DNA from 2 places in the Janthinobacterium sp. 67 genome. Region 2 is predicted to be linked to the other one. Evidence: predicted binding sites of a transcription regulator. Region 2 holds the regulator's gene; the other holds the start of a gene.

Region 1 (15,491 bases), 1.3 Mb from region 2:
AGGCCGGCGCCGTGCCGATCCGCAATATCGGCGGCAGCGGCTATCTGTTCGGCACTACCGAGGGCGAGACCGCCTTGCGCGACATCATCAGTACCGCGGGCGACGACCTGATGGAACAGGAACACGTGGCGACGGTGCAGCGCGCCATTTCCAGCCAGAGCATCCTCAGTGGCGCCATGCTGCCGGCAGGTGCGGGCGGCGTGCCCAATCCCCCGCCCTACGTCAATCCGAACACGGGCGTGTCCGGCGTCAATCCGCTGGCCGTGCAATTGCAGACGGTGGCCCGCATCATCGCCGGGCGCGGCGCCCTGGGCGCGAAACGGCAAGTGTTTTATGTCACCCTGGGCAGCTTCGACACGCACGACCGGCAAAAAGTGCTGCATGCCGACCTGATGGCCCGCCTGGCCCATGCGCTCGCCTACTTCGACACGACCCTGGCGGCCCTGCAGGGCGCCGACCTGCGCTCCCAGGTGACGACATTTACAGCGTCTGACTTCGGCCGTACCTTCAGCAGCAACGGCGACGGCACGGATCATGGCTGGGGCGCCCACCACTTTGTCGTGGGCGGCGCCGTGAAAGGGCGCGACATCTACGGCGCCTTCCCCGTCACGGGCGTCGGCCATGCGCTGGACGTCGGGTCCGGCGCCCTGCTGCCGACCACGTCCGTCGACCAGTACGGCGCCACCCTGGCCAAGTGGTTCGGCGTGGCCGACAGCCAGCTGGCCGAGGTGTTCCCGAACATCGGCAACTTCAGCCGGCGCGATCTTGGTTTCATGACGACAAGTTAGCCGTTCACGGCGACGACCAGGGTGGCGACGTAGCCGTCCGTGGCATTGCCCGTCACATTGGCCATCTGCAGGCCGGTGCCATCGCTGAAGACATTGTCGGTGGCATGGCTGATCTGCGCCAGGTTGCGCACGCTGGCCGTGTAGCCGCTGGCCGTGTAGGCCTCGTTCAGCGTCGCCAGCGGAAACGTGAACTGCGACGTCTTGATGCGGTTTGTGGCAGAGGCCGCCTTGGCCAGGCTGGGATAGACCTCGAAGTGCACGTGCGGCATGCGTCCCGCGTAGCAGCCGGGAAAGATGGTCGTGAAGGCGAGTTTGCCGGCGGCGTCCGTTTCCTGCACGCCGCGCAAGTAATTTTGCGCCGTCAGGCCGCCCGAATACAGTGAATACAAGCCATCGCGGTCGCAATGCCACAGATACACGGCGTAGCCGGCCAGGCTGGCGCAGCCGCCGCTGGCGTTGAGCAACTGCAATTGGATAGTGAGTGGCACGCCCGCCGCCACACCGGTGGCGCCATTGAAACTGGCGCGGATATCGCCGCGCACGACGCCCGACTGCTTCAGCACGTTGATGATGCTGCCGCCGTTCGTGTTCGTGCCATCGGCCGGATACGGCCCGCCCGTTTCCTCGGGTATCACCATGCAGGCGCCCGTGGCCGGTAGCGTGACGGCGCCGCTGCTGGCCGCCGTGGCGCCGGCGTCCGAACCGCCGCCGCAGCCGATCAAAGGCAAGGTGGCGGCGCCGGCCAGCAGCCAGCGCAGCACTTGCCGCCGCTCGGCCGCCTGCCGCAGCATCATTTCGAGGTCGGATGCCAGAGCGTGATCATGTAATTCCATACATACTCCATCAAGTGGGGCAAGCCCGCCAGGGCGGGGTTCAGGCTGGCGCACAGGTACAACACCTGCGTGGCCCGTCGCGAGAGCGCGTGGATGCGCATGCCGGCTCTCCCTGTGCTCGCGCCTGCCGTCTATTCGGCGCGCTGCAGGTGGCGCGGGCTCTGGCGGGCGTCATCGCGCTGCTGCGCCTGCTGGCGCTGTTCCGGCGTCAGCACGGCCAGCAATTGCTGCTCGAGGCGCGCATGCAGCAAGCTGATCTTCGCCATGGCTTGCGCGGCCGTGTTCGCCAGCGCACTGGCTTTCGCATCGTCGTAGGCGCTGGAGGCGGCAAGCGCACGCAACTGCTCGTGGGCCTTGAAGGCGATCTTTTCCTGTTCCCGCAACTCAGGCGCCTGGGCGTAGGTGGCGGCGAAAACCTTGTCTTGCTGCGTTTCGTTCAACTCGATGCCGTGCAGAAACGGCGGCAAGCCGGGCGGCGGCCCTTGCTGGGCCAATGCCAGCAAGGGCATGCTGCAGGCGGACAACAGCAACAGGGAGACAGTGATGCTCAGGTATTTCATCGGGATTTCCTTTCGTGGCGGTCAGCCCTGATTGTCGTCGTCTGACGTGTAAAGCAACGTCAGGGCCGCGTAAAAGCGCGTAAAGGAAGGGCAGAAAATGTAAGCGGACGTGTGTAAAAGCGGGTAAAACCGCCGTGAGCAACCTCTGTTGGCTGCTATCATCGGACGATATTCACCCGAAAAAAGCACAGGCATGAGCAAGGTTTTGTTAATCGATGACGACGTGGAACTGGTCGGTATGTTCCAGGAATACTTGACGCAGGAAGGTTTTGATGTCCGCGCCGTGCACGACGGCGAAAGCGGCGCGGCCGAAGCGCTGACGGGCCTGTACGCGATCGCCGTCCTCGATGTCATGATGCCGCGCATGAATGGCCTGGAAACCTTGCGCCGCATCCGCGCCGGCAGCAACCTGCCCATCTTGATGCTGACGGCGCGCGGCGACGATACGGACCGCATCGTGGGCCTGGAACTGGGCGCCGACGATTACGTGACCAAACCGTGCACGCCGCGTGAACTGACGGCACGCATCCGCGCCATCCTGCGCCGCGCGCAAGCGGCGCCGCACGATGCGTCGGGCCTGGCGCCGCTGACCGTGGGACAACTGACGATGTGGCCCGAACAGCGCCGCGTTTCCTGGGCCGGCGCGCACCTGGAACTGACGAGCACGGAATTCAACCTGCTGGAAGTGCTGGTGCGCCAGGCGGGCAAGCCCGTGAGCAAGAATCAATTGTCGGAACTGGGCCTGGGACGGCCCATGGCCCGTTTCGACCGCAATATCGACGTGCACTTGAGCAGCCTGCGCCGCAAGCTCGGCAGCCTGGCCGACGGCCGCTCCTGCCTGCAAACCGTGTACCGCCTCGGCTACCAGCTGATCAAGGAGTAAGCGTGGGCCGTCTGTTCTGGAAGTTTTTTCTGTGCATCATGTTGGCGCAAGTGACGGCCACCATCGGCATCGGCGGCACCTTCTGGCTGAAGAACCGGGCGGCCCAGCAGGAACGGGCCCTCGACATCGACACCAGTCCGCCAGCGCAGATGATCATCGAGGCTTCCAGCGCCACCCTGGAAGCGGGCGGCAGTCAGGCCTTGCGGCAATTCCTGGGCAAGCTCGAGCGCATGCGCGTGTTTGCCGTCGATGCCAAAGGACAAGAACTGATGGGCCGCGCCGTGCATCCCGCCATGCTGGCCAAGGCGCGCGCCATGCTGCGACAAACTCAGCCTCATCCCGTCGTGCGCGAAGTGGACGGCAGCGACGGCAAGCGCTACCTGCTGTTCCTGCCCTCGTCCGAACGCTTCCGCAATGCCGAAGCGGGCGCCGCGCGCGACACGCTCAACGCCGTCACCATGAGCGGCCCGCGCGCCATGGGCTCCGGCCCACGCCCCCACGAAGCGGGTGCCCCGGCGCCACGCGGCGAATTCGGCCGGGGCCCGCCCCCGCGCCTGGACACGCCCTACCGCACCTTCATTCCCCTTACCGCCGCCATCGCCGCCAGCCTGCTGTTCTCTTTCCTGCTGGCCTGGTATTTTGCGCGCCCCATCCGCGACTTGCGGCAAGCGTTCGAGGCCGCCTCGCATGGCGACCTGGCGCCGCGCTTTCATGCCAGCGGCAAGCGCGGCGACGAATTGACGGACCTGGGCCGCGATTTCGACCGCATGACGGGCCGCTTGCGCAGCCTCATGGATAGCCAGACGCGCTTGCTGCATGACGTCTCGCACGAACTGCGCTCGCCGCTGGCCCGCCTGCAGGCCGCCATCGGCCTGGCGCACCAGCAGCCGGAAAAGATAGCCGCCTCGATGCAGCGCATCGAACGCGAAAGCGAACGCATGGATAAACTGATCGGTGAACTGCTGACCCTGTCGCGGCTGGAAGCGGGGGCCGGGCAGGCGGGTGCCGGCTCTTTGCTCAGTGAAGACGTCAACATTGCCGACTTGCTGCACGATATCGTGGAAGACGCGCGCTACGAAGCGAACGCGCGCCGCGTGGCCATCGCCGTGGCGGGCGACGCGGCCATGGCCGACGCCAGCGTCACGGGCCAGCCGGAGCTGCTGGCGCGCGCCGTGGAAAACGTCGTGCGCAATGCCCTCAAGCACAGCCCGGACGGCGGCACGGTCGAAGTGAATCTGTCGCGTCCGCCCGATGGCAAGCAGGAATGGCTGCGCATCGCCGTACTGGACCGGGGACCCGGTGTGGCCAGCGCCGACCTGGCCCGCATCTTTGAACCGTTCTTCCGCGCCAGCAATACCCAGCACAGCACGGATGGCCACGGCCTGGGCCTGGCCATCGCCCGGCACGTCATCGGCGCCCATGGCGGCCGCATCGGGGCCAGCTTGCGCAGCGGCGGCGGCTTGTGCGTGGAGATGTTGTTACCTGTTAAAACGCCAGGCTGACCTGTGGGCGAGCCTGGCGTTGTGGCGGACGAAGGCGCTGTCAGGCCTGCGTATCGATGATGCTGCCCAGGGTCGGCGAGCTTGACCTGGCGGGACTGGCCGCCGTCTCGGCGCTGCTGGACGTTTGAGCGTCTTGCTGCGCCGCCTTCTGCGCGGCTGCCGCCTGCAACTGGGCGATCTGCGCCTGCAAGGCCTGGATTTGCTGCGCCAGCTGCTGCTGCAGCTTTTGCGACGCCTCCGTCTGCTCGCCCTTCTGCGCTTGCGTCAACTGCTTTTGCGCCGCCGTGATCTGCTTTTGCAGCGCCGCGATCTGCGCACCGCTGCCCGCACTGGCGCTACCAGCCGCGCCGACTGCGCCGCCTGAACCACCTGAACCGATTGCCGCTACCATGATGCCTCCTCAGTGTTTCAATACCAAGGTTAACGGCAGGCATGGAAGCGCATGTAGTGCGACGGGTGTAAAGGCAGGTAAAGGCAGGTAAAGACAGGTAAAGAAGGCGGTCAGCCCGCCCTGCACCGCAATCAGGTCTTCGGCAACGTCACACCAACCTGGCCCTGGTACTTGCCGCCGCGGTCCTTGTACGACGTTTCGCACACCTCATCGGACTCGAAGAACAGCACTTGCGCCACGCCTTCGTTGGCGTAAATTTTCGCCGGCAACGGTGTCGTGTTGGAAAACTCCAGGGTCACATAACCTTCCCATTCCGGTTCGAACGGGGGTGACGTTGACGATGATGCCGCAACGGGCATAGGTGCTCTTGCCCAGGCAAATCGTCAACACGTTGCGGGGAATGCGGAAATACTCGACGGTACGGGCCAGCGCGAACGAGTTCGGCGGGATGATGCAATAGCCCTTGCCCGACACGTCGACGAAATTGTTCGCGTCAAAATCCTTGGGGTCGACGATGGTGGTGTTGATGTTGGTGAACAGCTTGAACTCGTCGGCGCAGCGGATGTCATAGCCATAGCTGGACGTGCCGTAAGACACGATGCGGTTGCCGTCGCGTTCCTTGACCTGGCCCGGTTCAAACGGCTCGATCATGCCCGTCGTTTCCGCCATGCGGCGTATCCATTTATCGCTTTTAATCGTCATCGCAGGGGTATCTTTCTAGAATATCGGAATGGCTGGGGCGACACGCCTGGTGCAGGCGCGGCCCGGATGGCAGGATTTTACGCGAAAATCCCCCGCCGTTGGCCCCCATCGCCTGAAAATCCTTGGCGATATTTTATTGTTTCGCCAGCAATGCCGTGATCATCTCGCGCACCACTTGCGCCGTCAGCTCGGGGCTTTCCATGGGAAACAGATGGCCACCCGGCACCTGGCGGAAAAACTTGCCGACCAGTTTGCGTGTGGCCGTCAAGCCCGCCTGCCGGCATTCCACCGATTCGGTGCCGCCGATAAAGCCGATGGGAACGGGAAAACCATCCTTGACGAGGCCGCCGATATGGTGCGGCAGGCTGCGGTAGACATCCGTCTCCACTTCGCGCGTAAAGCGCAGCTGCACTCCTTCCGGATGGGGCGCCAGGCCGCTGTCTATGTAGTCGCGCAACACTTGCGGCGCCCAGATGGCGAACATGTCCTTGGCGGCGAAGTGTTCGTACGCGGCTTGCGCGTCCGGCCACAGCTTGCGCCGCCGGGCGGAAAAACGCGAGGGAGAAAAGCGCTCGCCCAGCGCCGTATTGCGCGCCAGCCGCACCAGCAAGGCGCGCCAGCCGGCCACCACGGGCGAATCGAGCAAGACCACGCAGCGCACGAGGTCGGGCCGCTGTTTGGCCACCATCACGCTGAGCATGCCGCCGAGCGAATGACCGACGAGGATGACGGGGCCGCTGTAGCGGCGCTCGAGGTCGTCGATATACTCGCGCACCAGCTCGGCCCAGCCCGTGCTGACGGGATACGCGGGGTCGTGCGCATGCATGTCGAGCGCCTGCACGGCGTAGTGCCGGCCCAGCAAGCCGAACAGCTTGCGGTAGGTGCCGGCAGGATAACTGTTGGCGTGGGCAAAGTGCAGTTGCGGGAGAGTCATCGTGGGACAGGGCCGGTGAATGCGATAGGCAATTGTAATGGCATGCCGGCAAGACGTATCAGAGGAAGGCCTCTAATTTCTCAGGTGCCAGCGGGCGCGGCGGCGCCATGGCGGGCACGAAGGAAGCCAATACTTCGCCCAGCTCGGCCATGGATTCCACCACGCAAAAGGCGTCGTCAAATGCATGGTGGCGGTTCATATGATTGCGCACGACAATGCACTCGAGCCCGGCCGCATTGGCGGCGCGCAAGCCGCGCGGCGAGTCTTCCACGGCCACGCAGTCGTTGGCGGCCAGGCCCAGGCGCTGCAAGCCCAGCTGGTAGCCGTCGGGCGCCGGCTTGCTTTCGTCATACATTTCACGTGTCAGCACGAAGTCGAAGTGGTTCAACAAGCCCGTGGCCGCATGGCTGATCCGGAAGTGCTCTTCGTAGGCGCTCGTGACCACGCCCATCGCCACGTGCGGGCGCAGCGACGCCAGTACGTTCTTGACGCCAGGCATGACCAGCCCACGCGCCTGGCGCAGGCGTCGGGAAAACAGCACGGTGCGCTCGGCCCGCAGGCGCTCGACCAGCTCGATCTCGTGGCCCTGTCCCAGCAGCAAGTGCCAGGCGCCGTAGTTATTGTCCAGGAACCAGTCAAAGAATTGCTTCGGCGTCAGGTCTATGCCATAGGGCAAGAGCAAGTCGCGGTTGCTTTCGTAAAACAGCTGTTCGGTATCGACCAGCACGCCATCGTTGTCCCACAGCACGCCCTGGATGGTTTTCATGGCTTGTTATCGTCCAAAAAACTTACTTGAAGAATATGTCGTAGGACAACTTCACGATCAGCAGCGCCAGCAACACGAGGAAGAGAATGCGCACGAAGGCGGCGCCGCGGCGCACGGCGATCCAGGTGCCCGTCAGCGCGCCCAGGATGTTGCATACGGCCATTGGTGCGGCCACGGCATAGACCACGTGGCCGGCGGGAATGAAGAAGGCCAGCGCGGCCACGTTGGTGGCGATATTCACCAGTTTCGAGCAGGCCGACGCAAGGATGAAATCGAAGCCGAAGACGCGGATGAACAGGAAAATCAAAAAACTGCCCGTGCCCGGCCCGAACAGGCCGTCATAAAAACCGATGGCGCCACCGATGACGATGGCGAGGATGCGTTCGCGCGGACCGATGGGGCGCGCCTCGCGCGTCGCGCCGAAATCCTTCTTGATGAAGGTGTAGATGGCCATGATGATGATCAGCACCAGCACCATGGGGCGCACCACCTGTTGCGGCACGTAGGACACGGCGGCCGCGCCGATGAAGGACATGACGAAGGCGCTGGCCACGGCCGGCAGCACCAGCAGCCACGGAATGTGTACCTTGCCGACGAACGAGCGGGCGGCAAACGTGGTGCCGCAGGCCGAGGCGAATTTATTCGTGCCCAGCAAGGAGGTCGAGGCCATGTTCGGCATCAGGTTGAACAGGGCCGGCAGCTGTATCAGCCCGCCCCCGCCCACGGCGGCATCGATGAGGCCGGCAAAGAAGGCAAATAAACACAGCAGCGAGATGGTCAGCATGATAGGCAACAAGGAATGATCGACAGCGGCAGTATAGGCGCCGTGGATTTTTCCGGATGCAACTTCAAATTGCGGAAAACGCAATCAGGCGTAACGCTTGACGGAATGCGCCCCATGCGGTCTACTGGCTTCTTTTGCCGGGAGTCACGATGTCGATGAAACTGATGTGGGAGATCCGCGCCTTCTGCACCGTGGTGGAAAAGCGCAGCTTCATCCACGCGGCGCGCATGCTGGGACGCTCGCCATCGGCCGTCACGCGCGCCATCCAGTTCCTCGAGGAAGCCATCGGCGCCGAACTGATCCTGCGCACGCAAAAGCAGTTCACCCTGACGACGGCCGGAGAAACGTATTACGCGTCGGCCAAGCACTTGCTGGAAACGCAGGCCGAGGCGGAAGACCAGCTGGCTGAACTGAGCAACTCGCCACAAGGCTGGGTACGCCTGTCGGCGCCGGAAATCCTGTCGCTGGGTTTTCTGCCGAAAGTGGTGGCGCAATTTTCGCGCGACTATCCGAACGTGTCGGTGGACATCCATTTCTCGGACAAATCGATCGACCCGATCCAGGAAAAGCTCGACTTCGCCATCCGCGGCGCGTTTCCCCAGTCGAGCGAGCTGATCGGCTATCCCCTGTGGAATTACCGCCGCTACATGTACGCCTCGCCCGACTATATCGCCCGCATGGGCGCGCCCGAAGAGCCCGAAGAGCTGGCCGGCCACGACGTCATCATGCACTCGGCCCCGCGCATCCTGCGCGACTGGCATTTCGTCTCCGGCGAACGCAACGTGCGCTACCAGGTGCAGCCCCGCTTCCGTTTTACTTCCGGCATCGCCACTTTTCAGGCGGCCCTGGAAGGCGCCGGCATCGTGCGCCTGGCCAGCTGGCTGGCCGAACCCGCCGTGGCCGCCGGCACCCTGCGCCGCGTCTGCACGGCATACCGACTGACGTCGTCGAAGGAGCTGGACCCCAGCATCCATGCCGTCTACGGCACGTCGCGCATGGCCAAGGGGGCGCGGCTGTTTCTCGAGTATGTACGGCAGCGGGGATCGGAGATACCCGATGAACGGGCAATTTAGTCTCTATTTGACGATGATGGCGTCGCTATAGACGGCAAACTGCGCACCTTCGAAGACAAAAGCAGCCACTTCGCGCATGCCCAGCCGCTCATGCGCGCGCAGCGAACCGAGATTGTCGCGTCGGATGAAGAGCACCGCCTCCGCACCGCCATGCCGCTCGCGCATGGCAGCGTACAGCAGCGCCAGCAAGCCCTGCCCCCGTTCCGAGTCCGCAATGCAAACAGGGCCGTACACATAGGCGCTGTCACTTCCCGCATACGCGGCCAGCATGGCCAGGACCACGGGCGCCTGCGCGGCGGCCTTGGCAGCACTGAACAGCACGCCAACGACGGGCCCGTCTTCCAGACGCCGCGCCACGATGACAGGCGAGGCACCATCGGCCATGGCCGCCACCTTATCGTGCGAAAACTCGCCCGTCAGGCTGCCGCCCCGCGCGGGGGAATTGGCCTGCAGCAAGGCCGTGATGGAATCGAGGTCGGCGGCTTGAGCCGTGTTGATAAAATAGGGTGTGCTGGAAGAGTGCACGCCGGACTCCTGTGACGATGGATGTTCAAGCGTAACATGAATGCGCTAGCGCCCATGCCAATACCGCGGATGCATGGCGCGATACTGCGTCACATCAATATTGTCCCCAAACTCCAGCACCACCGCCCCCGTCACATCCGTGCGCAGCCGGGCAATCCCCATGTCGCCATAGCGCGCATACACCTGCGGCTTCGGGTGTTTGTAACGATTCCTGTGCCCGACCTGGAAAATCGCCAGGCCCGGATGGACGGCGTTCAAAAACGCCGGTGTCGACGAGGTACCGCTGCCGTGGTGGGGCGCCAGCAGCACGTCGGCAGCCAGGTCGCCGTCCGTCGAACGCGCCAGCAACTGCGCCTCCTGCGCCGCTTCGATGTCGCCGGCCAGCAAGATCGCATGCCTGCCCGCCGTGATTTTCACGGTGCAGCTGCGGGCGTTCGGCGTCAAGCTGATGTCCGTATGGCTGGCCGGCAGTGGATGCAGCATGGCGAAGTGCACGCCTTCCCAGGTCCAGCTCTGGCCGGCCATGCAGTGCAGATAAGGCCGGTGCGATTCCCGCTGGAACTCGACGGCCGGGTGGCCATCGAACAGCGACGACGCCAGCCAGCCCACTTGCACGTTCTCCAGCAGGGACATGGCGCCGCCCGCGTGATCGAGGTCGCTGTGGGAAATGATCACGCCGTCGAGCTTGGCGATGCCGCGTGCGCGCAAATACGGCACGATGACCCTGCTGGCGCCATCGGAATCGAGGCTGTAGGCGGGTCCCGTGTCGTACAGCAGGCGGTGATCGTGGGTTTCCACCAGCACGGCCATGCCTTGTCCCACGTCGAAGGCCGTCACCCACAGCTGGCCCGCTGGCGGGCTGGATGGCAAGGCCGTCAGCAGCGGCAGCCAGCCCAGCATGCCGGCCCAGCGGTGCTGCCATCCGCGTGGCGCCAGCAGCCATGCCGTGCCGAACAATGCCCAGCAAAAACTCCACATTGGTGGCGCGGGCGCCGTCCACACGGCAAAGCGGCGCGCGCCCAGCCAGTCGAGTACCTGCGCCAGCATCTGCACGATGGCGTGCGCCAACAGCAACAGTCCATCGGACAAAGGCGCAGGCAGCATGCTGCCCGCCAAGGACAAGGGCGTGACGACCAGGCTGATGACGGGAATGGCCAGCGCGTTGGCCACGGGACTGACCAAGGAGACTTGCGAGAACAGCAGCATCGTCAACGGCACCAGCCCTACCGTCACCACGTATTGCGTGTGCGCGCCCAGTGCCACGGCCGCGCGCAACCGCCGCCAGCGGCTGGCGCCCTCCGGCAACGGTGTCGCAGTGCGGCCCGCCGTCGCATACAGGATGGTGGCGACGGCGCCGAACGACAGCCAGAAACCGGGCCACAGCACGGCCCACGGGTCGAGCAGCACGACGACGCCCAGGGCCAGGCACAGGACATGCACGATGCTGGTGATGCGCCCCAGCCACAAGGCCAGCGCCACCACCAGCAACATATACAGGGTGCGTTGCGCGGGCACGCCGAAACCGGCCAGCAACACGTAAAGAAAGGCCGCCAACGCGCCCGCCAGCGCCGCCACCTTTTGCGCCGGCAGTCGCAAGGGCAGTTGCCAGTCGGTAAAGAATGAACGCCGCCACAATGCTCCGCCCCCAAGCGCAAAGAGTCCCGCGATCATGGTAATGTGCAAGCCGGAAATCGAAATCAGGTGACTGACGCCCGTGCGGTTGAACACTTGCCAGTCCGACTGGGGAATGGCGCGCTGGTCGCCCACCACCAGCGCCACGATCACGCCCGCGTACTGCTTGCCTTCCAGGCTGCGCAAGATGCGCGCACGCAAGGCCGCGCGGCTGGCCTCCACCACGTTGCCGAAGCCGGGCACGAAGGCGGCCAGGCGCATGTTGGGCGTATCGGCGCGTGGCTGCGGCCGCACATAGCCGGTGGCGCGCACGCCCTGCTCCAGCAGCCACGCCTCGTAATCGAAACCCATGGGATTCGCATTGCCGTGCGGACGCTGCAGCCGCACCGTCAGCCGCCAGCGCTCGCCCGGCTGCACGTTGCCCACCGCGTTCGTCACTGCATCGCGAAAACCCGCGTACCAGGACAGGGCGATCAAAGACGGCACCTTCGCCCCAACCGCCTTTTCCACGGCAAAGTTGAAGCGCACGCCCTGCTCGAAGCGGTAGGGCAGGCTGGCAATGGCTCCCGTCACGGTGATGTCCTGGCCTTCGTCTTTCAATGCCAGCTCGGATGAGAGGGCCGAGTGCGCCAGGAACGCGGCCCAAAGGTAGCCAAACACCAGCCCGAACAGGCATCGCATCGCCATGCGCAAGCCTACATGCCAGCCGCGCGTAACATAACCGAGCATCATAAGCAAAAGGCTGGCCAGTAGCAGCGCCGCACCGGCATGCGCCGGCAGTGCCGCCTGCATCTGCAGCCAGAAAGCGCCAGCGGAAAAGCCGAGTAGGAAGGTGCGCATGACAGGCCGAAGCGGCGCGACTCAAGCTCACCAATATAAACGGCGCTACATGAATGCGCGCGAACATGCGGGCGACAGGTTTGATACGGCGCAGGGAAAAGCGGAATAGCTTAGTCAATATCACGCTTCTACCATCGCTGCCATGGCACGCTATCTGCGCGGCAAATCGACCGGCGGCTGGTAGAAAGACATAAGCCAGCACGCAAGGTTCACCATAGCGCCATCGTCAAACCTTTTTTCTTGTTAATCAATGAAAATATTGAAGAAGTGCAGATTCCGTATTCAACGGCTCACATGCGCCATCAACATAAAGAACCGTCAATCCCAAGGAATTGCAACCCGATCATTGCCCTTGCTGACTTCCAGTTGTATTTTTCTTTAACCCTGCTGGCGTCTGAACAAGCGGCATCGCGCATGCACGGCAAGTCAGCGTCATATGCCGATCACATCACCTGAAGCACCACCAATTTCTTTGGATGATTCACCGTGGATACAACATCGGCTAGCATGCCAGGCAATTCATTCAGGATAGAAAAGGCGGTGGAAAAATCCTCCGGGGCTTGTGCCTCCATGTCGCTGGAATCGCGCCAAACAATCACGATGCCATTCTCGTTCAATCCATCCAGACCCGACCATACGGAATCGTCAAGCGCATCCCAGCTTGCATTACTTTGTAATGGCGGATCGAGAGGAAGCGTATCGCGTACGCCATCAAAGAAAGCATCTCTGGACGACATTTTCCTGGGAAGATGAAAAACACGCATGCCCTGCGCTTGCGCATCGAGAATGACCTTCTCGGCAGTTGCCGCATCGATAGCAAAAAAACCTTGGCGACTCAACATTATTACTTTCCCAGTCTCCCTATCACAAGCGACGCCAGCCAGGCTGAAGCACCGCAGTCTATTTCTCAACGTTTCCATGCTAGCATGCCTGTCCACGCCCTGGGGCGTCCGCCCTTCCCATATCGAACCCTACATGAACGCGATTTCAACCGCCGAGATGTATCTGCAGGACTTCCATCAACGCCAGGTCGGTGTGACGCCCGCCGCGTTTGCGCACCTGCCTGCACATGCGGCATCAGCTACCTACGCCTCGTCCTACGAAGTGTTGACCAGCCTGCTACCGGTCGTGGACACGCCCTTGACCGTACTCGACCTGGCCTGCGGCGACGGTCATCTGCTGGGTTTGCTGGCAGCCAGGCGGCAACCCCGGCTGCAACTGCTCGGCATCGACATGAGCCAGGCTGAACTGGCTGCCGCGCGCGCCGCCCTGCCCCCATCCGTGCATCTGCTGCAAGGCCGCGGCCAGGCGCTCGACCTGCCATCGGCCAGCGTCGATTATCTCGTCTCGCACATGGCGCTGATGCTGATGGACGACATCGAGCAAGTCGTGCGCGAAATGCGCCGCGTGCTGCGCCCCGGCGGCCAGTTCGCGGCCATCGTCGGCCGCACTTTCCTGCTGGGCGAAGTGAACGATGTTTTCACGCGCGTGTTCAAGCCCATCGCCAGCACCGAACTGCCGCCGCTGCGCTTCGGCGACCGCCGCACGGGGTCCGAAGCGGGCTGGCGCGAGCTGCTCGATGACAGTTTCGCAGATGTTGAATTCGACCACATCGACGTGCCCTGGTCGCCCACGCCGGGCGAACTGTGGACCGCCCTGCTGGACACCTACGATATCGACCGCCTGGACGACGGCGCCAGACAGCGCCTGCGCAGCGCGCTCCTGGATGCCGTGGCATATCTGCAAGGCAGCGACGGCAAGATAGCCACGGGCTGGGGCTTGCGCCTGGTGCACGCGCGTGCCGCCTGAACATGCAAGCGCCAGGCCTGGCCACCACAGCCCACCGCCCACCGCCATCGACGGTATAATCGGCCTCGCTTACTTCAACACCCAGGCACGACATGACTTCCTCCGCACTTCCTCCCGATACTTCCACCGATATTTCCGACAGCAGCGAAGACAATAACGACGCTACCCTCGTCGCGGAACTGGGGGAGCTGGCCGAGCATATCCGCCTCGTCAAGATGGAAGGTCGCGTCTTCGTGCGCTTTTCCGGCGTCGTCAAGGCCGGCCGCCTGGTGGTGCCGTATGCGCTCGTGCCAAGCCAAGGCGTCCTGGCGCGGCCGGCCAAGTGGCGCAAGATGGACCGCGAGGCCAAGCTGGCCCTCGTGCGGGAACGGGCCAGCGCGGCCGTCTTCGAGGAGCTGCGCCAGCACGTGGTCGATTTCGTCGCCGACATCGCGGGCCTGAGCGAGGACGTGGACACGGACCCGATGGTCTTCCTGCACACCCTGGCCGACATGCAGACGTCGGAGCCGGCCGGCATGGTGTTCGACCGCATCCGCCAGCGCTTCCATCACGCCATCGAGCGCCAGCAGGAAGAACAGCACGCGGCGCGCACGCGCCAGAGCATCAACCTGGCCGAATATCCGGCCTCGTTCGAGATGGCGCGCCGCCTACCGCGCCGCTTCATTGCCTTGCTGGGCCCGACGAACTCCGGCAAGACGCACCGCGCCATGGAAGCGCTGGTCAAGGCAAAGAGCGGCATTTATCTCGCGCCCTTGCGCCTGCTGGCTCTGGAAAACTACGAGCGCCTGCAGGAGGCCGCGCCGCACGGCAAACCGCTGGCCGTGAGCCTGGTCACGGGCGAGGAACGTCGGGTCGTCGACGGCGCCACGCACGTGGCCAGCACGGTGGAAATGCTGGACACGAAAACCGTCGTGGAAGTGGCCGTCATCGATGAAATCCAGATGCTGGCCGACCCGGACCGGGGCGCCGCGTGGACGGCGGCAGTCTGCGGCGCGCCTGCCCACACCGTGTATCTGGTGGGAGCGCCCGAAGCGCGGCGCGCCATCGAGGCGCTGGCCGAACGTCTGGAATGCCCGCTGGAAGTGCATATACTGAAACGCATGGCGCCCCTGTCGATGGAGCCGAGCGCCGTGCGCAAGGTGCGTAACCTGCGCCGCGGCGACGCCGTCATCGCCTTTTCGCGCCGCGAAGTGCTGATGTGGCGCGACATGATCACGGAAACGGGGCTGTCGGTGGCCACCGTCTACGGCAACCTGTCGCCCGAAGTACGGCGCGCGCAGGCGCAGCGCTTCCGCGACGGCACGGCCGATATCGTCGTCGGCACGGATGCGCTGGCGATGGGCCTGAACATGCCGATCGCGCGCATCGTCATGACCACCTGCGTCAAATACAATGGCCGCGAAGAGGAAGAGATTTCGGCCGCGCTGGCGCGCCAGATCGCCGGGCGCGCGGGCCGCTACGGCGTGCAT
Region 2 (15,491 bases):
ATGGATGGTTTCGGCTTTACGGGCGTGATGGAAAAGGTGGGCGTCGAGCGGCGTTTGCTGACGGCGGGCGAGAACAAGGGCTTCATGGACCCGTTCAGCCCCATGACGGAAAAACACAAGGCGTATGCGCAAGGCATGCTCAATGAAATCCACCAGCAATTCATCGAGGTGGTACGGGCGGGGCGGGGCAAGCGCCTGAAGGAAACGGCCGATACCTTCTCCGGCTTGTACTGGACGGGTGCGAAAGCCGTGGAAATGGGTCTGGCCGACGATTTCGGCACGGTTGACAGCGTGGCGCGCGACGTCGTCAAGGCGGAAGACATCGTCGACTACACGCAGCACGAAGGCTTGCCGGAACGGGTGCTCAAGAAATTTGGCGCCGCCATGGGTGCGGGCGCCATGAAGGCGGCCGTACAGCAGTCACAACCGGCGTTGCGCTGAGGACATCACTCTTGACTGGCAGGCAATCCAATCGAGAATCGTTTTCAATAAGGTGGTAAATTGGCTTGAAAATGGGGCCGCTTGGGCTATAGTGAAGACGTAGTTCTTTTCAAGGAGGGGCGATATATCAACTATGTTGTCAGTACTAACTTGATTGGCAGGTCTTGGAACTACTCGCCGCATCGCAGATGTGGTTTTGAGTGAATTTACATTCCTCACTAAAGTCCCGATGGGGCTTGGGAACGGCGGCGCAATGCCGCCGTTTCCTTTTGTGCGTCGTGCGTGCCGTATGGGTTGACGGCGCTGGATGTGTACTCTGGATGTGCCGGCAAGGCAGGCATGCGAGGGCGGGGCATGGCTGGTCGGGTGGGCCGGGTTCAGACGGCGCAGCCGTTGCAGTGGACGGGCAGGGGAGACGCGTTGACCTGACGGGCTGCCGCAGCGCTGGTGCTGACGCTGTTGCTGGAGCCTCTGTCGGACGCCGTGTTTGCCATGGGGGGCGTGGTCACGTCGTCGGCATCCGCATCCGCGTGCGCAAAACCGCCCAGTTCCAGCCAGCACATGAAATGGCATTGCGCTTCGGCATGCCAATGCGTCTGGCTCGCTGGCGATGGGGGGGCGTCCTCATCCTGCGGCGCAGGGGCGCTGCTCCAGCGCGCCACGCCCAGTCTCACCTTGTGCATAGCCGCCTGTTCCTCGGCGATGCGTTGGCGCATGTCGGCGATGCTGCCTTGTAAGGCGATGGTATCGATATGCTTCATACAATGTCCTTGTGAGTCGTTGCTTGGTTATTATTCCTAAAGCTCATTAGGCGGATTCCTAACGAAGTTTCAGTCTATCAATGCGATATTCCGAGCGCTTGATATTTCTCAAAGGAATTGGCCATTTATATCGAAATCTCACCTTGTACTTCAGCTTATCTGTGCGTGCGCAAGCCTGCTGCGACCTCCGCAGCCTGGCGCAGGCGCGCTACGGCGCCGCTTCACGCTGTCAGCCGCTTCTGGTAAAGTCACGCCCATGAGTAAATTATCCCTAGACCGCATCCTGCAATCGCAGGGTTTTGGCACCCGTAAATACTGTCGTTCCCTTATCGAGGATGGCGATGTCGTCATCGATGGCGTCACCCAGACCAATTACCGCACCACCGTCGAGACTGAAGGCCTGGTGCTGCACGTGTTCGAAGAAGAGTGGGTCTACCGCGCGCACCTGTACCTGGCGCTGAACAAGCCCGCCAACTTCGAATGCTCGCGCAAGCCCAGCCATCATCCTGGCGTGCTGACCCTGCTGCCGGAACAGTTCACCTGGCGCGAAGTCCAGCCCGTCGGCCGGCTCGACCACGATACGACCGGCATGCTGCTGATGTCCGACGATGGCCCGTTTATCCATGCACAATCGTCGCCGAAGCGCCACGTTCCGAAAATTTACCAGGCCACCACGCAAGAGCCCGTGACGGATGAACTGGTGGCGCAGCTATTGGCTGGCGTGCAATTGCACGATGAGCCGGCCCCGCTGGCGGCCCTCGTCTGCATCAAGCGGGGAGAGCACCAGCTGGAAATCGTGCTCGAACAAGGCAAATACCACCAGGTCAAGCGCATGCTGGCCGCCGCCGGCAACCATTGCAGCGCGCTGCACCGTTCCGCCATCGGCAGCCTGACCCTGGAATCGCTGGGCATTGCCGAAGGCGAGTGGTGCTATCTCACGCCTGAGCAAATAGCGCTGCTGGCGTAATCTCTTCCTGATCGCCAAAGCCGGGGATGTCCCGGCTTTTTGGCGTCTTTAGCCTCCAACTGCCCGCATCTGACGAAGTTTCCCGCACATGAAATTAGCAACTCTAAAAGATGGCACGCGCGATGGCCAGCTGGCTGTCGTCTCGCGCGACCTGAAAACGGCCCACCTGGCCGATGGCATCGCCTCGACCCTGCAAAAGGCGCTCGACGACTGGAGTTTCATCGCGCCCCAGCTCGACTTGCTGTACCAGACCATCAATAGCGGCCGCGGCCATCGCGCCTTCGAGTTCGATCCTGCCAACTGCATGGCGCCTTTGCCGCGCAGCAGCTTGCGCGTGGCAGGCGCATCCTATCTGCAGCAGATCGAGCGGGCCTGCAAGGCGGCGGGAGTCGAGACGCCCGCCAATTTGCGCGATGCGCCAAGGATGTACCAGGGCGCCAGCGACGATTTCCTCGGCGCCCACGATGACATTATCCTGGCGCACGAGCAGTGGGGCATCGATTACGAGGCCGGCATCGCCGCCATCACGGACGACGTGGCCATGGGGTCGACGCCTGACCAGGCGCACCTGAACATCAAGCTGTTGATGCTGGTTAACGACATCACCCTGCGCAACCTGGCGCCCGACGAGCAGGCCAGCGGCTATGGCTTCCTGCAAGCGAAACCGGCCATGGCCTGTTCTCCCGTGGCGATTACGCCCGACGAACTGGGCGACGCCTGGCGCGGCGGCAAGGTGCATTACGCCTTGCGCTGCAGCCTGAACGGCAAATTGACGGGCCAGCCCCACGCGGGCGCCGACATGGCCTTCAATTACCCGCAATTGCTCGCCCATCTGTGCCAGACGCGCAATGCGCGCGCCGGCAGCGTGGTCAGCGCGGGCGGCGTCGCCAACAAGGAAGTCAAGAAGGGCTTTTCCAGTATCGTTGAGCGACGTAACCAGGAGATGATCGCCGATGGTGTCGCCAGCACACCGTATCTGCTGTTTGGTGATGTTGTTCGATTGGAAATGCTGGGTGATGACGGCAAATCGCTGTTTGGCGCCATCGAACAGACGGTGAAGCAGGCGGAAGCCAGGAAGTCGCGCTAAGGTTTCTGAGGAGCAAAGGAAATACAGGGGAATTGCCCCCCTGTTCCCCCGATGGCATTCTCTCGCTGGAACCGATAATGCTCCATGCCCAGTCCGTATTGCGCCTAGCCAGGCTGCAGGACTTCACCGGAGTTGATTGATGTCGGAAGACAGCGACGCAGAAAAGACCGAAGCCGCGTCACCGAAGCGCCTCGAGCAGGCGCGTGAGGAAGGCGACGTTCCGCGATCGCGTGAAGTGGCCACGTTTACGGTGCTGATGGCGTCCGGCTGCTGCCTGTGGTTTGCCGGCGACGCCATCGTGCGGCGGCTGACGGCCGTCATGGTTTCCGGACTGACGCTGGACCGCGAGCAAATCCTCAATCCGGATGCGATGATGTTGCGCATCGGCTATGACGTGGGCTCGGTCTTGCTGACTTGTCTGCCGTACGCCGCAGCCATCATGCTCGTCGCCCTGGCTTCGCCCGTGCTGGTGGGCGGCTGGCTGTTCAGTTCCAAGGCATTTACCCCGAATTTTGGCAAGCTCAACCCGATTCGCGGCCTGGGCAATATGTTTTCGAAGAACGCGCTGGTGGAGTTGCTCAAGGCCATCGCCAAGACCCTCGTCGTCGGCGTCGTCGCCTGGATGGTGATGCAGCATCAAAAGGACGCCGTGCTGGGCCTGTCGGTGGAATCCTTGCGCGCCGGTTCGGCCCATCTGATCAGCCTGCTGATCACGGCCTTTTTGCTGATCGTCGGCGCGCTGGGCCTGATCGCCGCCATCGACGGTCCGTACCAGATGTGGCACTACGCCAACAAGATGAAAATGACCTTGCAGGAAGTCAAGCAAGAGTCGAAGGAATCGGACGGCAATCCGCAGATCAAGGCGAAGATACGCCAGATGCAGCATGAAATGTCGCGCCGCCGCATGATGGCCGACGTGCCGACGGCCGACGTGGTGGTAACGAATCCTACCCACTACGCGGTGGCGCTGAAGTATGGCGAGAATTCGCGCGGCGCGCCGCAGGTGGTGGCCAAGGGTATCGACGAAGTGGCGGCGAAGATCCGTGAACTGGCGGGCGAACACAAGGTCGCCATCCTCGAAGCGCCCGCCCTGGCGCGCGCGCTGTACAAGCACACGGACATCGGCGACGAGATTCCCGAGGCGCTGTATGGCGCCGTGGCCGAAGTGCTGGCCTATGTGTTCCAGTTGCGCAGCTATGGCAGCGGCCACGGCGAACGCCCCGACAAGCCGAAAAAACTCGACGTGCCGCCCGAGCTCGACCCGCTCGACCCCGCGTCGCAGACCAAACCCGCGGCAGACGCGGCAGACAAGAATAAAGGAAGCACACCATGAACGGCCTGACCATGCCAGCCTGGCTCAGCGGATTGAAAGGCAACGCCAGCAAGGGCATCGCCGCGCCGGTCATCATCATCATGCTGCTGGCGATGATGGTGCTGCCGCTGCCCGCCTTCATCCTCGACATCTTCTTCAGTTTCAATATCGCGCTATCGATCATCGTGCTGCTGACGGCGCTGTATACGGTCAAGCCGCTCGACTTCATGGCGTTCCCGACCATTTTGCTCGTGTCGACCATGCTGCGCCTGTCGCTGAACGTGGCGTCCACGCGCGTGGTGCTGACGGAAGGCCACACGGGTGCCGACGCGGCCGGTAAGGTGATTGAAGCGTTCGGTCACTTCCTGATCGGCGGCAATTACACGGTCGGTATCGTCGTCTTCATTATTTTGACCATCATCAACTTTACCGTCGTGACCAAGGGCGCGGGCCGTATCGCCGAGGTGGGCGCCCGCTTCGCGCTGGACGCCATGCCAGGTAAACAGATGGCCATCGATGCCGACCTGAACGCCGGCCTGATCGGCGAAGACGAAGCGCGCCGCCGCCGCACGGAAGTGGCGCAGGAGGCGGAATTCTACGGCGCCATGGACGGTGCCAGCAAATACGTGCGCGGCGACGCCATCGCCGGCATCATGGTCACCGTCATCAATATCATCGGCGGCCTGCTGGTGGGCTTGCTGCAGCACGACATGGGTTTTGCCGATGCGCTCAAGAACTACACCTTGCTCGCCATCGGTGACGGCCTCGTGGCGCAGATTCCTTCGCTGATCATTTCCACGGCGGCCGGTATCGTCGTCTCGCGCGTGGCCAGCGAACAGGACATCGGCACCCAGCTGGTGGGCCAGCTGTTTGCGAAACCGCAAGTGCTGTATATTACCGCCGGCATCATCGGCGGCATGGGCCTCATTCCCGGCATGCCGAACATGGTCTTCATCCTGCTGGCATCCATGCTGGCGGGAGCCGCCTATCTGATCAGCAAGAAACGCGAGCAGGCGAAGGAGGCGGCCGAGAAGCCGGCCGAAGCGCCGCAAGCGACCGTGGCGCCCGAGCAGGAAGAAGCCAGCTGGCAAGACATCATGCCCGTCGATACCCTGGGCCTGGAAGTGGGCTACCGCCTGATTCCCCTGGTCGACAAGACGCAGGGTGGCGAATTGCTCAAGCGCATCAAAGGCATCCGCAAGAAGTTCGCCCAGGAAGTGGGCTTCCTGGCGCCGCCCGTGCACATCCGCGACAACCTGGAACTCAAGCCGTCCGCCTACCGCATAACCCTGAAGGGCGTGGAAGTGGGCGTGGGCGAAGCGTTCAACGGCCAGTTCCTGGCCATCAACCCCGGCATGGCCAGCGGCACCTTGCCGGGCCTGGCCACGAACGACCCTGCGTTCGGCTTGCCCGCCACCTGGATCGACGCCAGCCTGCGCGACCAGGCCCAATCGATGGGCTACACGGTCGTCGATGCGGGCACCGTGGTGGCCACGCACCTGAATCACCTGATCACCTCGCATGCGTCGGAGTTGCTGGGCCGCGCGGAAGTGCAGTCCTTGCTCGATCACCTGGGCAAGGACGCGCCGCGCCTGGTGGAAGACCTGGTGCCGAAGATGCTGTCGCTGTCGGCCCTGCAGAAAGTGCTGCAGAACCTGCTGGCCGAAGGCGTGCACATCCGCGACATGCGCACCATCATCGAAACCCTGGCCGAGTACACGGTCAGCACGCAAGACCCGAACGAGCTGACGGCGCTGGTGCGCGTGTCCCTGGGCCGCGCCATCGTGCAGCAACTGTTCCCCGGCGCGGCCGAACTGTCCGTGATGACGCTCGACAGCCGCCTCGAGCGTTTGCTGATGCAGGCGATGGGCAATGGCGGCGACGGCGCCGGCATCGAGCCGGGCCTGGCCGACACCATCGCCCACCAGGCGGGCCTGGCTGCCCAGCAGCAGGAAGCGCTGGGCCTGACGCCGGTGCTGCTGGTGCCGGCGCCGCTGCGCGCCCTGCTGTCGCGCTTCCTGCGCCGCGCCTTGCCGCAACTCAAGGTGCTGTCGCATGCGGAAGTGCCGGAAACCAAGACGATCCGCGTCACGGCGCTGGTGGGCGCGCAGTAGTTATCTTCATTAGTACCGGGGTCAGACCCGCCGGGTCTGACCCCAGCCTTCGTTTGGGTCAAGAAAAACATCAATTTCCTCCCGGCAAACTGAATAACGGGTACTTTCCCGCCCTGTTCCTTCGATCGTTTCCTGCAAGCATCGCTAATAATGGAAACTGTCCGGGTGATCTGTGTCCATGTGGAAGACAGCACTCAAGCAACAGGAGTCGATGATGGTCACACAGTTCAGCCAATATTGCGCCACCCCCGCCTTGGGAGGCCGGTCATGAATGTGAAGAAATTTACGGGCGCCTCGTCGCGCGATGCGCTGCGCAAGGTGCGCGAAGCGCTGGGCCCCGATGCCGTGATCCTGTCGAACCGCCAGGCCGATGGCGTGGTGGAAATCCTCGCGCTGGCCAATGACGATGCCGCTTCGCTCGCTTCGCCGCCGGCCGCGTCCGAAATGGCCCAGCCCCGTCCCCAGTTGCAGACCCAGTTCGCCACGCCGCAGCGTCCGGCCGCCCCGGCCCAGCGCCCGGCCGCGCCACGTCCTGCCGCGCCGCGCCAGGCTGCCTCCGAGCCAGTGGACATGGCCCGCATGCAGCAGATGATGGCCAGCGCGCTGGCGCACGTCAAAGAGAACGCCGCCGCCGAGATGAGCGGCATGATGAATGAAATCCGCGCCATGCGCGGCATGATGGAAACCCAGCTGGCGGAAATCTCCTGGGGTTCGACGCAGCAGCGCGAACCGCAAAAAGCCGTCGTGCTGCGCGAAATGCTGGCCGCCGGTTTTTCCGCCAGCCTGGCGCGCTACCTGATCGACAAGCTGCCCGCCGGCCTCGACGGCGCGCAAAGCATGCGCTGGATCAAGACGGTCCTCAGCCGCAACCTCAATACGGTGGCCAATGAAGACGCCATGCTCGAGCAGGGCGGCGTGTTCGCCCTGGTCGGCCCGACCGGCGTGGGCAAGACCACCAGCACGGCCAAGCTGGCGGCCCGCTGCGTGATGCGCCATGGCCCGGAAAAGCTGGCCCTGATCACCACGGACGCCTACCGTATCGGCGCGCATGAACAGCTGCGCATCTACGGCAAGATCCTTGGCGTGATGGTGCATTCCGTGAAGGATGAAGCGGACTTGCGCATCGCCCTGAAAGAATTGAAGAACAAGCACACGGTGCTGATCGATACGGTGGGCGTGAGCCAGCGCGACCAGATGGTGACGGAGCAGGTGGCCATGCTGTCGGGCGCCGGCGCCGACGTGAAGCGTTTGCTGTGCCTGAACTCCACGGCGACGCAGGAAACCCTCAACGAAGTGGTGCGCGCGTATCAAGGCAGCGGCCTGGCCGGCTGCATCATGACCAAGCTCGATGAAGCGGCCTCGATCGGCAACGTGCTCGACGTGGTGATCCGCCAGAAGCTGAACCTGTTCTATGTGTCGAATGGCCAGCGCGTGCCGGAAGACCTGTACCTGGCCGACCGCGGTTACCTGATCGACCGCGCCTTCAAGCTCAAGCGCGACTCGGCGGCCACACAGTTTTCCGATGCCGAACTGCCGCTGCTGATGGCGCAGGCGGCCGCCCGCAACAATGAAGCGCGCGGGGTGCACCTTGGCTAATTTTGATTTCGACCAGGCCGAAGGCTTGCGCCGCATGCTGGCCGGCCCGCAGCCGCGCGTCATGACGTTCCTGTCGGCCACGCCGCAGGACGACAAGGGCGCCATGCTGGTCAACCTGGGCGCCTCGCTCGCCTACGGCGGCAATGACGTGCTGCTGCTCGACGCCAGCGGCGGCAGCGATGGCGTGGCCGCGCGCCTGGGACTGGCGCACGGCGCCAGCCTGCGCGACGTGGCGCGCCAGCAGTGCGGCTTGAACCAGGTCATCCATCAGGTGCCGCAAGGCTTCGGCGTGGCCAGCCTGGGCGCGCGCAACCATTTGATGGACAGCATGGACTACGCGGGCGAAGATGAACTGCGCCGCCTGGGCAAGACCTTCGACGTGCTGGCGCGCCAGAGCGGCATCGTGCTCGTCGACGGCGTCGTGGCAGAAGAGGGCGCCTGTTTCCCCGTGCCCTTGATGGCGTCGTCCGATATCGTCGTGCAAGTGTCCACCAGCGCCACCTCGATCAAGGCGGCCTACTGCCTGATCAAGCGCCTGAGCCAGGAACTGGGACGCCGTCCGTTCGGCATTCTCGTCACCGGCGCTTCCGAATCCGAGGCAAAAGTGGTATACGATAATATGGCACAGGCGGCGAGCCGTTACCTGGCCGTGAAGCTGACGTCGATGGGTTCGGTGCCTGCCGATGAGTATCTGCACCGCGCGGCGCGCCTGGGCCGCAGCGTGGTCGATGCGTTTCCGCTGGCCGGCGCCTCGGTGGCGTTTCGCGGACTGGCCGAGCGGCTGGCCCGTTCGGCGGCGCCGGTGCTGGGCGGCACCTTGTACCAGACGGGGAGCGCCCACCAGTTCAGCGCCTGAAGCCAACCGTAGCACCAGATAAGACGAGAAAACAATAAGCAGCCTATGTACACGGTCAAAGGGAAATCGAACAAGGACTATTTGCTGACGGAGCACATTCCGCTGGTGAAGCGTCTGGCGCACCATATGAAGGCGAAATTGCCGCCTTCGGTCGAGGTCGATGACCTGATCCAGGCCGGCATGATCGGCCTGCTCGATGCCATCAGCCGCTATGAAGAAACGCATGGCGCGCAGTTCGAGACGTATGCCGTGCTGCGCATCCGCGGCGCCATGCTCGACGAATTGCGCACCAGCGACTGGCTGCCGCGCAGCATGCGCCAGAACATGCGCAAGATCGAGGAGGCGATGAGCACCTTGCAGCAGCGCCTCGGCCACCCGCCGACCGAGTCGGAAGTGGCGAAACTGCTGAAAATGTCGCTGGCCGACTACCAGGAAATGCTGGGCGACGGCGGCGGCCACCAGCTCGTGTACTACGAAGACTTTCACGACCCGGACGGCAATGACAGCTTCCTCGACCGCCACTGCGTGGACGAGGACAGCGACCCCTTGCGGTCCCTGCTCGATACCGATTTCCGGCAATCCGTGATCGATGCCATCGATGCGCTGCCGCCACGCGAGAAAATACTCATGGGCCTGTACTACGAAGAAGAGCTGAACCTGAAGGAGATCGGCGCGGTGATGGGCGTGTCGGAATCGCGCGTCTCGCAGCTGCATACCCAGGCCGTCGCGCGCCTGCGCGCAACCTTGAGGGAGCAGGCGTGGACTGGTCCAGCGTAATCGGGCTGGCGCTGGCGCTGGCGGGCCTCTTGGTCGGCCAGGCACTGGAAGGCGGCAAGATGGCCTCCCTGCTGCAGCCGGCCGCCTTTGCCATCGTCATCATCGGCACCTTCGGCGCCGTACTGCTGCAAACGCGGCTGCGTACTTTCGTGCGCGGCCTGGAAATGCTGCGCTGGGTCTTCCTGCCGCCGGCCGACACGCGCGCCGCGCTGGCGCGCGACATCGGGCAATGGAGCCTGACGGCGCGCCGCGACGGCCCGCTGGCGCTCGAGCGCCTGATGGAAAACACGGCCGACCGTTTCAACGCCAAGGGCTTGCGCATGATCGTCGACGGCATCGCGCCCGACAAGCTGCGCCAGCTGCTCGACGTGGAAATCTCCGCCTATGAGATGGCCGAGCGCCAGGCCGTCAAGGTGTGGGAATCGGCGGCCGGCTATTCGCCCACGATCGGCATCCTGGGCGCCGTGCTGGGCCTGATACACGTGATGGAAAACCTCACCGACCCAAGCAAACTGGGCAGCGGCATCGCCGTGGCGTTTGTCTCGACCATCTATGGCGTGGGCCTGGCCAACCTGCTGTTCCTGCCGGTGGCGAACAAACTCAAGGCCATCGTCTCGCGCCGCGTGCTGCAGTACGAAATCACGGCCGCCGTGCTGTACGACATCGCCACGGGCGACCATACGCGCATCATCGAAGAGCGCGTTTCCAGCCTGCTTCACGAGCACTGAGCGAGCACTGACCATGATGCGGCGCGCGCGCAGGAAGTATGACGAGGAACCGGACAACCAGGACCGCTGGCTGATCTCGTACGCCGACTTCATCACCCTGCTGTTCGCCTTTTTCGTCGTCATGTACGCGATTTCGCAAGTCAACGAAGGCAAGTACCGCGTCTTCCAGAATGCCATCGGCCAGGCCTTCAGCCTGGAAAAGGGTGCGCCGCCCATCGTCATGGAAGCGCCGCAAGCGATCCCGCTGCCGAACCCCGCCCTGAAACGCCGCACGGAAGCCATCCGCCGCGAGCGCGAACACATGACGCGCCTGGCGCAAGACCTGACGTCCACGCTGGCGCCGCTGGTCAAGGAAGGCAAGGTGCGGGTCACGCAGACGAGCCGCGGCGTGAGCGTGGAAATCAATGCCAGCGTGCTGTTCGACCCGGGCGCGGCGCGCCTGACGACGGAGTCGGACCAGGCCCTGCGCGCCGTTGCCGTGCTGCTCAAGGACGATACGCACGACGTGCAGGTGGAAGGGCATACGGACGTACAGCCGATCAGCAATTCCAATTTCGCCTCGAACTGGGAATTGTCGGCCGCGCGCGCCAGCGCCGTGGTGCGCCTGTTCATCGCCAGCGGCGTGCAAGCGTCGCGCCTGACGGCCGTCGGCCACGCCGACAACATTCCCGTGGCCCCCAACGACACGGCGGAAGGGCGCGCGCGCAACCGCCGGGTCGCCGTGACGATCTTGTCGGGCATCCCCGAAACGGTGACGGAAGTGCCGACGGCGCCGCCGGCCAACTAGGACGGGCTTGCGGACCGGCGCCAGTCCGGCGGACCGGGCGCGTGTCATTCGCTGGTCATACTGGAATGCTAGGCTGTCGCACTTCTTTTCAGCCTCCAGGTCGATCCCATGTCTTACTCCAGAACGTTGCTTCCTTCGGCCATCGCCATCCTGTTGAGCGTTGCCGCTTGCGGCGGCGATAGTGATCCCGCTGGCGGCGTGCCGCCGCTACCGGCCGGCCGCTGGATCGCCGGCGACCTGCATACCCACACCACGCAATCGGCCGACGCCGATGTCAGCCAGACGCTGGACAAGGTGCTGGCCAAGTCGTTCACCACGTATGGACTCGACTGGATGGCGCTGTCCAACCATTTGCGCGTCTCCACGCGCGACGCGCTGGGCGCGCCGCTGGCGGCGCCCATCCCGATGTCCATCGGCGCCGAGCGCTATGAAATTCCACGCGTCCAGGCGCTGCAGGCCACCGGCACCTACGCCGACAAACTGATCTTTTCCGGCTTCGAGTGGGACATGCCGACCCATGATCACATCGGCATCGGCCTGTTCGACGGCGCCGACAAGCTCAGCACCAGCACCCGGGGCATGAAGGAGTTCGAATATCTGTTTACCACACGCGACGCGGCCATGTTCGACGCCGCCGACGTCGCGGCATGGAAAGGCAAATATGGCGAGGCCCGCTATAACAGGACGGCCGCCGATGCACTGCAAGCCATCAACTGGCTCAAGCAGAATTACCCGGAAACCAGCTACGCCGTCATCAACCATCCGTCGCGCAACAAGGGCAGCTACAGCATTGCCGATTTCCGCGCCTTTAACGATGCCGCCCCCAACATCATGTTCGCCATCGAAGGCATGGTCGGCAACCAGATGGAGCCGGACCGCGGCGGCTATACGGCTGCCTACACGGACGACAATGCGCTGCTGCGCGTATATGGCGGTGTCGATTACGTGGTGGCCAAGCTGGGCGGGCCATGGGATGCGCTGCTGGGCGAGGGACGCCGCATCTGGAACCTGACCGATTCGGATACCCACTTCAAGATCGTCGGCGGCAACAGCAGCGGTTACTTCCCTGGCGAATATGCGAAGAACTATGTGTTCAACGGCGCGCAGGGTGCGCCGCTGGCGAAGGACTTGCTGGCCGGTTTGCGTTCGGGCAAGATGTTTTCCACCTATGGCGACCTGATCAACGCGCTGGATTTCAACCTGGCCAGCAAGGACGACCGCAAGGAGATGGGCGGAGAGCTGAAAGTGGCCAGCGGCGAGAAAGTCACCATCACCATCCGCTTCCGCAGCCCGGCCAAAAACAACTACGAAAAGCCCGTCGACAGCGGCGTGGCCGCCAGCGTCAAGCCCGTGGTCGATCATGTCGACCTGATCGTCGGTGATGTGGGAGCGAAGGCGGCGGCGGGCACGCCGGCCTACCATGTTGCCGCCAATGCCAGCACGCGGGTGCTCAAGCGCTTTACCAGCGCGGACTGGAAACTCGGGGCTGACGGCTACTACAGCGTGAGCTACGAAACGACGGCGACGAAGAACCAGTATTTCCGTCTGCGTGGCACCAATCTGGGAACCGATGTCGCCGGCCTGACGCAGGGTGGCGAGCCGCTGGCCGACCAGCGCACGGGCACGACGGACAGCACCCAGCGTTTCAATGATATCAACGACCGCAATTACCGCAGCCTGTGGTTCTATGCGAATCCCGTGTTCCTTACCTTGCGTTAATAGCATCGTCGGCCGTGCGCCGCCGGACGGTGCGGGATCCCGCTTGATCCCGCACCGTCCCCGCTTGGTACAATCGCGGCCTTCTTTCTTTTATTTCTTCATCATGAAAAGCAGCTCCCAGGGCGGTCTCGTCTATTCCACCGAAACGGGCCGCATGTGCCCCGCCTGCCGCCAGCCGCTGGCGCAATGCGCGTGCAAGGCGCAAGCGAAGGCGGCGCCCGCCGGCGATGGCGTGGTGCGCGTGTCGCGCCAGACCAAGGGGCGCGGCGGCAAGAGCGTCACCGTGGTCAAGGGCCTGGCGCTGGACGCCATCGCGCTGGCCCTGCTGGGCAAGCAGCTGCGCACGCAGTGCGGCTCGGGTGGCACGGTCAAGGATGGCGTGATCGAAGTGCAGGGCGACCATGTCGACATCATCCTGGCCGCGTTGGTGAAACTGGGGCACCAGCCGAAAAAGGCCGGCGGCTAGGCGGGACGCGTGCGTGCGGAGGCGTGCGGCCCGCTGCCGCGCGCCTGTGGTAACGTGCGTTTCCCATCACGCGCGCCACCTCATCATGAATAGCAAACTGACCGGTATCGCCATCGCCGCCGCCATCGCGGCAGTGCTGGCGTTCGCTTACTGGCCGGCGCCTGATGACGACGCGCCGGACACTGCCGCCACCGCTGTCGCCAGCGCGCCGCCGGGCCGCAGCCTGGCGTCGTATCTGAATATCGACGCCACTCCGGCCGCCGATGCCGGGCCTGCTCCCGTGACCCTGGCGCAGCAGCTTGCGCGCCTGGCCGCCAGCGGCAAGCCGGAAGACGCGTATGCGGCCTACAACCTGATCGACGACTGCATCGTCTTCCAGCAGGAAAGCCGCTTGCCGGGGCTGGAATTCGAGCTGGGGCGCGAAATGACGGCGGAAGAAAAGACGGCCCAGCAGCAGCTGTGCGCGGGCCTGACGCAGCGCCAGCGCGAAGACCGCCTCGGCTACCTGGCCGCCGCCGCGAAGGCCGGCGTGCCGGGCGCGGCTACCCTGTTCCTGTCGGAAGGCCCGTTCGGCGACCGCAGCGCGCTGCGCAACCGCCCCGACGATCCGCTGGTGCAGGCATGGAAACGGCAAGCCATCGCCCAACTGACGGCGCAGGCGGACGAGGCGGAGCTGACCAGCGTGTCGACCCTGATGATGGCGTATCTGCGCGATGGCGACGTGGTGCAGAAAGACGCGCCGCAAGCGTATGGCTACCTGCTGGCCCTGCGCATGGTGTACAGCGATATTCTTACGCCGGGCACGACGAACCCTTACCAGGATGAGTACTGGCACTGGCTGCAAAACGAGCTGACGCCGGAACAGCAGGCCGCCGCCCTCATCAAGGCGAATGGCATCGCGGCGAAATTTCGCCAGCATACGGGCCGGCCCGCACACGGTTGAGTGCGTGAGCCCGCCCCTGCGCAATCTGGCCCGTGTTAAGCCAGCGCTTGCATGAAGCGGCTCCTGCATGAGCGAAGCCATGCACAAACTAAGCCGTACATAAGCCACAGTCCGTGCATGGAGCCGCCTCGCCGGCCCCATGTCTGCCGGCAATGGCAGTGCTTGCAGACGCCCGGATGCCGCTCAGTCAGCCGTCTTGCGGCGCCGTATGCTATAGCCGATCAGGCCGATTCCCGCCAGCAGCATGCCATAGGTGGCCGGTTCGGGTACGGCCGTCGTGATGGAAATGTCCAGCACGGAATCACGCACGCCGGTGCCGCTTGCCACCAGGGTGTAGGTGCCGGGCCCCAGCAGGCCGTTGAAAGTCGAATGGGCAAACGCGCCCAGCATGCCGGCAAAGGTATCCGATTGCACGAGATTATTGCTGGAGTCGAACAAGTCAATGTTGACGCCAGTCAGGCGGGGACCGACTTCGTTGGCGCCCGTGACCAGCCAGGCGGCATTCCCCACGAACGACTGCACGCCGGCGCCGATCGTAAACGTGGTCGTTTGCAGCAGCGAGCCGCGCTCCGTCGTGAAGGTGTCGACGAACAAGGTGTCTTGCGCCAGCAGCGGCGCGGCCACCACGGCCGTCGAGACGAGATGGTTGTAGAACACGGCTTGCGTTTCGGCCTGGGCGCCCGGCGCCAGAAGGGTGCAGCCGAGCAACAGCGCCGCGCCAGCCTTGCTTACTGAGAGAGAGTTCATATCATGCTCCTGTCTACTTGCGATTGAAGTGGAGTGCGTCATGGCGCAGCGCAAAGCGCAGGCTGGACGCGTGAAATGGATTAGCTATGCCTGCGGAACGATGTTCGTGTCGGCGAGGAAAGTCTCACCTGGAGATGTGCGGCGTATGCTAGGGATTAGCATATAGTCATCATCCGTCTCAAGTTTGAGC

Evidence for each region. Region 2 encodes FliA, which starts transcription of late flagellar genes. Its sites were predicted from a motif close to CTAAAGTTTNNNNNNNNNNNGCCGNTA; they were not measured.
Region 1: a site for FliA is predicted at 4,988-5,014, ahead of CLU90_RS06840 (FlxA-like family protein). Genes of this name have one in related genera too.

What each region holds. Positions count from the first base shown of each region.
Region 1 covers NZ_PGES01000001.1:1,510,308-1,525,798, forward strand. The annotation lists gene CLU90_RS06815 (DUF1501 domain-containing protein) at 1-788, shown strand, start outside; gene CLU90_RS06820 (dioxygenase family protein) at 785-1,621, opposite strand; gene CLU90_RS29650 (hypothetical protein) at 1,579-1,722, opposite strand; gene CLU90_RS06825 (Spy/CpxP family protein refolding chaperone) at 1,753-2,181, opposite strand; gene CLU90_RS06830 (response regulator transcription factor) at 2,375-3,064, shown strand; gene CLU90_RS06835 (sensor histidine kinase) at 3,067-4,566, shown strand; gene CLU90_RS06840 (FlxA-like family protein) at 4,607-4,957, opposite strand; partial or broken gene dcd (dCTP deaminase) at 5,089-5,659, opposite strand; gene CLU90_RS06850 (alpha/beta fold hydrolase) at 5,793-6,593, opposite strand; gene CLU90_RS06855 (HAD family hydrolase) at 6,652-7,359, opposite strand; gene CLU90_RS06860 (sulfite exporter TauE/SafE family protein) at 7,382-8,143, opposite strand; gene CLU90_RS06865 (LysR family transcriptional regulator) at 8,293-9,216, shown strand; gene CLU90_RS06870 (GNAT family N-acetyltransferase) at 9,220-9,741, opposite strand; gene CLU90_RS06875 (DNA internalization-related competence protein ComEC/Rec2) at 9,787-12,213, opposite strand; gene CLU90_RS29165 (hypothetical protein) at 12,454-12,669, shown strand; gene CLU90_RS06880 (barstar family protein) at 12,657-13,055, opposite strand; gene CLU90_RS06885 (class I SAM-dependent methyltransferase) at 13,189-14,022, shown strand; gene CLU90_RS06890 (helicase-related protein) at 14,115-15,491, shown strand, end outside.
Region 2 covers NZ_PGES01000001.1:2,767,125-2,782,615, reverse strand. The annotation lists gene CLU90_RS12510 (S49 family peptidase) at 1-441, shown strand, start outside; gene CLU90_RS12505 (hypothetical protein) at 819-1,202, opposite strand; gene CLU90_RS12500 (pseudouridine synthase) at 1,459-2,169, shown strand; gene CLU90_RS12495 (fumarylacetoacetate hydrolase family protein) at 2,258-3,256, shown strand; gene flhB (flagellar biosynthesis protein FlhB) at 3,396-4,589, shown strand; gene flhA (flagellar biosynthesis protein FlhA) at 4,586-6,682, shown strand; gene flhF (flagellar biosynthesis protein FlhF) at 6,950-8,278, shown strand; gene CLU90_RS12475 (MinD/ParA family ATP-binding protein) at 8,271-9,134, shown strand; gene CLU90_RS12470 (RNA polymerase sigma factor FliA) at 9,180-9,911, shown strand; gene CLU90_RS12465 (flagellar motor protein) at 9,893-10,639, shown strand; gene motD (flagellar motor protein MotD) at 10,656-11,426, shown strand; gene CLU90_RS12455 (S-layer protein) at 11,535-13,145, shown strand; gene CLU90_RS12450 (translation initiation factor Sui1) at 13,249-13,611, shown strand; gene CLU90_RS12445 (hypothetical protein) at 13,697-14,554, shown strand; gene CLU90_RS12440 (FxDxF family PEP-CTERM protein) at 14,738-15,301, opposite strand.